Regions from separate parts of the Paenibacillus sp. sgz302164 genome, predicted to be linked through region 1. Evidence: riboswitches for the same ligand, from Rfam matches in the RefSeq annotation. Region 1 holds a riboswitch; each other region holds the start of a gene.

Region 1 (2,204 bases):
TCCCACGGATGAATGAATATTGGCTCCATTGAAACCACCTTTTATTTGTATATTAAAAGATTATCGTCTTCTCATACGAGGAGTTTACCATGTTTCGGATGAAAAGGAGGCTGGAAACATGACAGAGCAGGAAGCAAAGGACATAATTGAAATAGAGATGTTAGAACGATTCAATTGGTTTGATGAACATCCATTAAGAGAAAATGAAGTAGGAATTAAGGTTTAAGGTAATCAATGGATCGTATATGTCACAGATGAAAGAGCTTATGCTTCGGAAATTGAACTTAAAATCGGAGGTATTTTTATGCGAAATGGTATTTGGGCGTTATATCAAGGGCGAGAGTACGAAGTTATCGAACACAATCCGAACGATTATGAATTGTTCACAAAAGAACATGTTGAGAGTAGCTTAGGTTTTACTCTTGATAGTACGGGACATTATTGTAAACGTGTCGAAAAAAACGAGATTCAGTCGATATACGATGTAAGAAATGCTGTGATATTCGATGGTCTTGAATTTCCTGTTTTTCAAGAAGACTCCAACAGGTTATTGTTGGGCAGTGGTATGCACGGACCAGACATTATAAAAAAGTATGAATTTGTAGAAGTGGATCGTTTTGAATACGAAAAGTGGGTAGAAAAAAGTGATATCAAAAAATTCTATGAAGTAAAAGTGCCTATGTGGGGGTTTCCAGCACCATGAGGCGATGATAAGAAATTGATAAGTAGCAGTCATAGTATTTGCTAAATTAGCAGGATTTGGTCAAATATTGTCCCTAATTTGATGTAATTGGCCTTGTTTTTTGCAACTGGAGGTCATGATCGTAAAAACGGCGCGGCGCTGTATTTTCCCTTGGGGCAATGGATGGAATTCGTAAAGGCAATGCTCATGTTCGGTGCAAGTTATAAAATTTTTGTGAAAATATGTTATATTATGGGTTAATATGGGATTTTAATTAGATCTAATGCACTATTTTTATAGTTTTAAATACCTGAAAGACCAAGTGAAATTGAAAAGGCAAACCTGATCGAAAGACAGGGACGCAAAGCCACGGGCCTACTCTATGGGGTGTGTGTCGCCAGACATTCCTTATAGAAACGGCAGCCGGGCCGCCAAAGGCGTTGGTTTTTTTGTTTTGAAAAGCAAATTTTTTACTATGGAGGTATAAAAATGAGAGTTCATTTGATTACATCGCTAGCGGTTATTGCATTACTTGGGACTTCAATTCCCGATGTCCAAGCTGATTCAACCGCCGCTACGCCAGGCACGAAAACAACAAATGCCGCCGGTACGGCATCCACAGGCAGCTTCAGCGATACGAAAGGGCATTGGGCGGAAGCAACCATAGCTGGAGCCATTCAAAAAGGCTATGTCGAAGGTTACCAAGACCATTCTTTCAAACCGAACGAACAAGTGACGCGCGCCGAATTTATCAAAATGGTCGATACCACACTTCAACTTTCGGTTTCTGGCGTTACCTCTGGCAATGACTGGTATTTGCCGTACATTAACGCGGCGGTCAGTGTGGGAATACATCAATGGAGTGACTTTACGAGCGGGGATTGGAATACGCCGATGACTCGCTACGAAATGGCGCGCATAGCGGTTCGCGCAGCTACCGGCGACAATAACACGGATGACAAGAAGTGGATGTACCTGGCGACGAAAGCCGGGCTGATCGCCGGTCTGGACGACAGCGGCACGCTCGGGGAGGATAAAACGACGACACGTGCACAGGCGGTGGCCATTATTGAGCGCATACTTGATATTAAAAATGGTAATACACTCAAATCTGACAAACATGCTGTTTCGAGGGCAGAGGTCACATGGCATCGAACAAATATCATGATTATGCTCCCACGATATTTTGGGAAACCGATCCGTGAGTTTAAACCCGATGTGTTGGACTTCGCTTCTGATAATGGAAATGTAAGGTCAACGGCAAAAGAAGTCATTGTCGTTGACCTTGATGATCCAAACGACCCTTTCCGCAGCTATATTCCCGATGATTTGCAATGGGTAAGTCACAAGGATGGGAAATATAGGAACATAAACAGTGGCGCATATGTTCTTGTTGCGATGAATCGCTTGACTTTAGAAAAAAAATACGGAATTACACCATTGTACTACAAGAGTGGAATCGAAATGACTGCCAAACTTGTTTCTGAAACTCCTAGCGATGATCCGAGTATTCTTGACGCAA
Region 2 (2,204 bases), on a different contig from region 1:
ACATCCGCTTCTCCTTCTTGTCCCCATATCAGAAGTGTAAGCGCATTCCTTTCGTGATGATGCGGCATGCTTACGATCCGGCACGCTGCGCCGTTAAACGATTCTCTCGTTTCCTGTTCTTCAAAAGAAAGCGATATATCAAACAAATTTCCTTTTTCGTGGACATCCTCGTAAACCGCCCGATAAATTTCGCCGAAAGATATTTTCTGATGCCGATAGCACTGCATAAGCTCACGCTTGATGAACTTTATCAGTTCTTTGAAGCTTATATCCTGCTCGGGACTTATCCGAAGCGGCAGCACATTGGCGAAGTGTCCCACGGTCTGCTTATACTGCGCTTTGCCCCGGTTAAAAACCGGGACGCCGATCACCATTTCGTTTCGATTGCAAACCCTGCTGAAGTAAAGGAACAGTATGCCTAAAAAGTAGTGGAACGACGAACAACCTTCCTCCTTACAAAATTCAACCATTTGATCGTACAATGCCTTGTTTATTGTTAAAGTTTCCCTATTGCTCCAAACAGAATCGCCGTAATCATCATCCGTGTTCAAACCTCTGCTTAGCAAAGGCTCGGGAACGGTTCGATATTTGCTCTGCCAGAACTTCCTATCCTTCAAAAAGGCTGAAGAATTCAAATAATTCTGGTTGTCAGAGATAAAATCGGTATAGGAATAGGAAGGTCTGTTCATTTCCCCAATTCCTTGAGCCAATTCATTGTAATTTTCAAACATTTGACTGATGAGGAGGGCAAACCCCCATCCATCAATGATCATATGATGAACTTTAAGTAAAATGAAATATACACCCGGTTCGCCTTGTAATAATTCAAATCGAAAATAATTGTCCTTCGGTTGAAAAATTTTCAAAAACTCTTTTTTCATCCAATCCAGGCAAAAGGAATTCGGATCTTTCTTCCCCGAAAAATCATGAAACGGAGCTTCATAGTCGATTTCCGGCAGGATTGTTAAATAGGGCTCGCCCTTTTTATCAATAAGACGAGTTCTGAGAGAATCATTCTGCCTGATTAACAACTGCATGGACTTCTTAAAGATAGCCGTATCCAGTTTTCCTTTAACCTCAATGTACCCGCCAAGGTTGTAAATAGGTTTTCCAGGGTGCATACTTTGCTCGAGCCATATATCTTTCTGATAGGAACTTAACGGATACTCCTCGATACCTATCACGCTTGTTTCCATAACGTTTCCCCCTGTTCTCCGAATGATTTTTCGCTGCAATAAAAAAAGCCTGTTCCCATAGTTAAGAAGAACAGACGACAAATTTCGCCCAGTTTCCTTCGGCAACCTGGCAATCATGGCTGTTTATCCAGCTTTAGACCCATGGCTTTGTGTCCACCACTTTCGAGGTGTTTACGATTAACGGGAAATAACATAAGTATGTTGTTTTACATCCTTACCAGAAACTTGGCTTCATCCATTTACATAAACGGCCCCCTCCCATAGTTTTATACAGCCTTCCGGTATTCGCCGAGACTTCTGCACAACTTTAGCGGCTTAATTCCGTTAGCATGATGAATCCGCGATCCGCTTAGTTCGCTGTTCTTAGATCGATATACCTATGGAATTAATTGTATTATCTAAAAAATATCGAATTTTGTCAATAAATTCTAAGTTTTTAATAAAATTCATGATAAGTATATTGGTCACAATTACTTCGATCTCAGCACTTGGTTGGAAATGCTGCTGACCATCTCAATCTCTCCGGCTGTCAAGGTAAACTGCATCGCCTTCACATTTTCCTCGGCATGAGTTACTTTTGAAGCCCCAGGTATCGCAAATACGTTCTCTCCGTGGGCATTAATCAACCAATTCAAGGCAATCTGCGTTGGCGTTGCGTTATATTGTTGAGCCAACTGTTCCAACGTTTCAATCAGCGGCTTTGATTTCTGCAAGCCCGACTCCCGGAATGCCGCTGTCCACTTGCGCGGACCCGTGATCGACTTGACCAAGGATGGATTTTTGTGAAATTTGCCGCTTAAGATCCCTTGCATTAATGGGGAGTAGGCGATGATCGCCACGCCGAGTTCTTTAGCCGTATCCAAAATTCCGTTCTGTTCAATTCTCCGGTCGAGCAGGCTATATTTCACTTGATTCGAAACTAAACGAAGGCCATGCTCGCGCAGCACGCGATCGGCCTCGCGCATTTGTTGCGCGGAAAAGTTGCTTACACCCACATATTTAATCTTC
Region 3 (2,204 bases), on a different contig from region 1:
CTCCTGGCAAAACATTCCGATTTTTTCATGTAAAAAAGCGGGCACTTCTTCCGTCAATCGAATCGCATCCGTCTCGACCAAATAGGAATCCCCTCGTTTGAGAGACACGGTCTCCGGAATGGAATCGAACTGGGCATTCCAAAATTTATGGTCCTTTTGAAACCGTTCGGACTTCTCATATTCCGCTTCGCTCAAAATATATTCCACATAAGAGGGCTGGCTCGTTTGCAGGGCGTCGGTTCCTTTGACCAGCTCCAAATAGCGATCGATGAGCTGATTCCCCAGCATCACCATGGAAATCCCGTCGGAAACGATATGATGCACTGCCGCGAAAAGCCAGATCTCCGCAGGGCCGATCTTGAAGACGATAAACCGGAACAACTCGCTATCGTAGAGCGCCATCGGCCGGCAGGCCTCCGTTTGCGCCCGTTCCGTCACGGCATCGATATCTCCCGTTTGACGAACTTCCACCCACTCGATATCAAAATCCTCGCAATCGGCAACGTACTGCCGCGGTTCGCCCGCCTCATCAAGCGCAAGCTTAAAGCGCAGCGCTTCATTGCTGTGGACCACATGACGAATGGCCCGGTTCAACATCCGGTCGTCGATCCCCGCTGCGGATTTTAATTTAACGATACCGCTCAAATTTGAAACGCTGGTTTCGGGATAAAACTGCTCGGTATACCAAATCCGTTTTTGAGCATGCGTTAATGGTAAAAAGTGCTTTTGCATAATTACTCCCCCCATCATGCGAAATAATCTCTTGGTCTTGGAAACTTTGAAAAATTTTAACACCCCAAAGCGAAAAAGGCCCACCCCGAATAAAAGGGGAGCCCCTGTTACCCGGCAACCTGTCGACCATAGCATCTCATCTCTTGTGAAAAAGTAATGCGATGCCTTAGGCCATGGCTTTGCGTCCCTACGTTTCCATAGGTTTGCCTTTGTCGAATATTTGTAGAATTTGTATTTATATAGATATATTTACTTTACATATAATAAAACACTAGGAAAGATATACTAGTTACGGTATTTTAATAAATAATTTTATTGGAGGTTACTAGTAAAATTTACCTTATTTTTTTTAGGACGCCCCTAACACGAAAGGCCCGGCTTTATCCGCGCCGGTTCATATAAATTACAAGTAACCGCTTCCAATACATGAATCGACAGCGTTTTTTTCGTTTTTTCGACATCGTTCCAGACCATCTTGCAACAAAAAAATGAGAAAAGCCTCCGCCGGAACCGTCTCGTCTTGAGCGGCCCCGTCCGGAGGCTGTATGTGCTTTTGCAGTTTAAGTAGGGCGGGCGGCTGTAGTCCGCCTATCCAGGACAGCAGGCTTAAACTTTAACCGCCTGTCCGTATTTTTCGGTATGTATCGATAAAAGAGAGCACGTCGACCCGCTTCCCTCTCTTTTTTGCCAATCTCGCCATCGTTACTAGCGTTTTCCAGAACTCGTCAAGCACTGGGGACTCCAGATCGGAGCTTTGCGGCGACGGGCTTACCTGATTTTTGTACAAGCTGCCTTCGTCGGAGATAAGGTACTGAATTTGTCGTTTTTTCCATTGTTCTCCGGTTACATAACTAATCCCGATTTCCCTCATTTTTTTACGGACTGATGTCACGGGGCGGGATAGTTCTTTGGCAATAACAACGGGGGGACACTCGCTGGAAAGTCGAATAAGTTTGTCCAATTCTTGCGTAGACCACGGTTTTTTTGTCATTCGATTCAACTCCAATTCTTCATACTGTATCCTTCGTTGCCTTAAAATGGTTAATGGATTCGCGATGATTTGAGGATATCAAGCAATTGTTAGGGAAGTATGAGTTAACCATAATATTTTGGTATATTACATAACTTTTTCGATATCGTTCGCTATTTTTCTACTTCCCTGGAACTAAAATCGTCCTGATTCGGACACGTTATATAGAAGTAATTTCCAGCAACTCGGGCATATTACGGCCCTTGAAGCCCCATACTAGTCTTATTCGACTATGAGGTTTTCTACCGCGCTGCGTGTTATTGCCGATCAGAATGCCGTTCTACGCCCGCGAATATGAGATAAACCTCTATCGAGGTCTTTCGAAGATGAGCGACCGCGTTTAGAGGTAGGTTTATTCGCCAATAAGAATGCAGTTCTACACGCTTTAGCGCTGTAAAGAACTTAAACATTCTTATGTGGTGAAAAAAAGCCCTTGGCGAGC
Region 4 (2,204 bases), on a different contig from region 1:
TTTTTCTTTTTTCTCTCTGTAAAAAACAAGTCACATTTTGTATTCTAAAACTTAATACTGAACATAAACTGAACAAACAGCCGCAACAAAAAAAGAACCCGCACTCAGGTTCGAATGCAAGTTCCTTCATCTATTGTATTTCCCGCTCTCGGAGCGGAACTTCGCTTTTAATACATTTTGGTGATCGTATAGTTTGCAGCATCTTTCAGCATCGGCGTGTCTTGTCCGCCTTGTACCCGAGCCGAGTCGTACGTCGTATCGATCGTAACCCATTCGCCCGTATCTTTCAGGAAAACTTGATTCCATGCATGATAAGTTTCCGGCGCTTCAGCCGAATAACCCATAACCAGACGGGTCGGAATGCCTACGCTTCTTGCCATGGCCGCAAAAGTAGATGCATAATCATAGCAAATTCCCTTCGATGCGTCATAAATTTCATCCAAATTCGGGATGTAACCGCCCTCGACGGTTTGCGCTTTATCGTTATCATATGTAATATTTGCCGTAATATAGGCATAAATAGCGGCAATTTTGTCCTTGTCCGTCTCGGCTTTGGCCGTCAGTTCCTTGGCCTTCACAACCGCTTTGGTATCTTTGTTCCAATCGATGAGCGGAATGGATTGCAAAAACACTGCATTTTCGTCGTCCATCTTCAAATCGACCGTTTCTTGCGCGACTACTTTATATTTGTTGCCGCCTGTCGACTCCGCAACGAGAACAGTGTAACTGCCGTTGCCTAATTGCAGAGGATACTGGGCGCCTTCAGCCAGGTTATAATCAAATTTGACGTTCCCTTTGGAAATCCGGACGAGGGCTTTCGTATTTTTCGCATTCGCGTAGTTGACTGTAACGACTCCTTTGTTCAGAAGGCTTTTGTCTACTGCCGCTTGAGCGGAAGCTGCGTAAGTCCCTTTCGGTGCAAGGATCAGAAGAAGTGCAACGACCATCATGGATACAAAGGTTTTTTTGAACATAAAAAACTCTCCTTTCGGTAACTGGCTGCCAACTTAGCGCTTGCTAAGGAAGGCCCTTTAGTTTTGCGTCTCTAGCTTTCGCTAGATTTGCCTTTATCGGTGGAAAGCACCGAAATCTTATTTTTTTAATAGAGCGATTATATCATAGACTTGTCCGTTTAACTAGTCTTAGTTTCTATTAATTTTCCTTTGACTGCGATGCGGTGCGTCGGGTTTTCCATCGGATGGCATGTAATCAGCGTAATCTCGCTGTCTTTGCCGTTCCCGTTCAACACCCAGACATCCTCCGGGAGAACGTACTGTTTGCTTTCGACTTTGTACACGAACTGTTTGCTGCCTGTGTCCACTTCGACCAAATCTCCTACGTCCACTTCGTCCAGCCTATTGAAATTTTTGCCGTAAGTAAGGTTCCTGTGGCCGGCAATGGCATAATTCCCCACTTCGCCCGCTTTGCCTGTATGGGCAATGCTCGCAAGGGACAGCTTCAGATTGCCCGGCGTCGCATCCGTTAATATCGGCAGCTTCAAATTAATCTTGTCGATGATTAAAACGCCCTCGATATTTTTCAGCTCCATCGCTGCCGGCATCGCTGTCGGCTCCGCGCTCAAAGGGATTACCGGCGGCATCTCTGCGGATGTCCCGGCCGAAGAAGGAGCGCTGACCGCCGCCGCATCCGTCTCGGGGGCCGGTTCATCGATATGGCGCAAATTTTCCTGCCATTGCCGCAAAATTTTTTGCTGCTGATAGCTCTCATAGCGATCGCTGACCGTCGGGTAAAGAAAAACGATGATGCCGAGGACGATGCATGCCAGGGAAACGATTTTTCTTATCATGCGGGTTTCCTGCCTTTGTTTAGCGCGATTTCATATCTATTGGGCATTATACCTCTTTCTCCTGGCAAAATCCATCACATCGCTTGACGAACCGCGCTTCCCGCTCTCGAAATCCGCACGGCCATAACTGCGGCAAGCAGGCAGACGAATCCCGCGCCGATGAAGGCAATGGTATAAGTCCCCATCCAGTCCCGCATCAATCCGGCGCCATATGCCGCTGCCGATGCGCCTAACTGGTGAGCGACGACTACCCAGCCAAAAATCATCCCGGCCTTTTCTTTGCCGAACTCTTTCGAAGCCAACTTCACGGTCGGAGGGACCGTCGCAATCCAATCAAGCCCGTAAAAGACCGAGAAAATCAAGAGCGACATCGGACTTGAATCAAGCGCATACGGCA

What was found. Region 1 has a riboswitch for cyclic di-GMP ahead of AC0LWT_RS10490 (S-layer homology domain-containing protein). Riboswitches for the same ligand answer to the same signal wherever they lie in the genome.
Region 2: linked by a shared signal. The riboswitch ahead of AC0LWT_RS38750 (condensation domain-containing protein) and the one ahead of AC0LWT_RS10490 (S-layer homology domain-containing protein) in region 1 are both predicted to bind cyclic di-GMP.
Region 3: linked by a shared signal. The riboswitch ahead of AC0LWT_RS03690 (non-ribosomal peptide synthetase) and the one ahead of AC0LWT_RS10490 (S-layer homology domain-containing protein) in region 1 are both predicted to bind cyclic di-GMP.
Region 4: linked by a shared signal. The riboswitch ahead of AC0LWT_RS04285 (transglutaminase-like domain-containing protein) and the one ahead of AC0LWT_RS10490 (S-layer homology domain-containing protein) in region 1 are both predicted to bind cyclic di-GMP.

What each region holds. Positions count from the first base shown of each region.
Region 1 is NZ_JBVYOL010000005.1:169,294-171,497, reverse strand. Features, by position in the region: gene nfi (deoxyribonuclease V) at 1-29, opposite strand, end outside; gene AC0LWT_RS10495 (hypothetical protein) at 305-703, shown strand; cyclic di-GMP riboswitch class I at 1,008-1,118, shown strand; gene AC0LWT_RS10490 (S-layer homology domain-containing protein) at 1,172-2,204, shown strand, end outside.
Region 2 is NZ_JBVYOL010000058.1:9,354-11,557, reverse strand. Features, by position in the region: partial or broken gene AC0LWT_RS38750 (condensation domain-containing protein) at 1-1,196, opposite strand, end outside; cyclic di-GMP riboswitch class I at 1,294-1,382, opposite strand; gene AC0LWT_RS38745 (aldo/keto reductase) at 1,667-2,204, opposite strand, start outside.
Region 3 is NZ_JBVYOL010000002.1:12,278-14,481, reverse strand. Features, by position in the region: gene AC0LWT_RS03690 (non-ribosomal peptide synthetase) at 1-732, opposite strand, end outside; cyclic di-GMP riboswitch class I at 843-950, opposite strand; gene AC0LWT_RS03685 (hypothetical protein) at 1,346-1,723, opposite strand.
Region 4 is NZ_JBVYOL010000002.1:180,829-183,032, reverse strand. Features, by position in the region: gene AC0LWT_RS04285 (transglutaminase-like domain-containing protein) at 168-974, opposite strand; cyclic di-GMP riboswitch class I at 988-1,076, opposite strand; gene AC0LWT_RS04280 (class D sortase) at 1,133-1,807, opposite strand; gene AC0LWT_RS04275 (MFS transporter) at 1,882-2,204, opposite strand, start outside.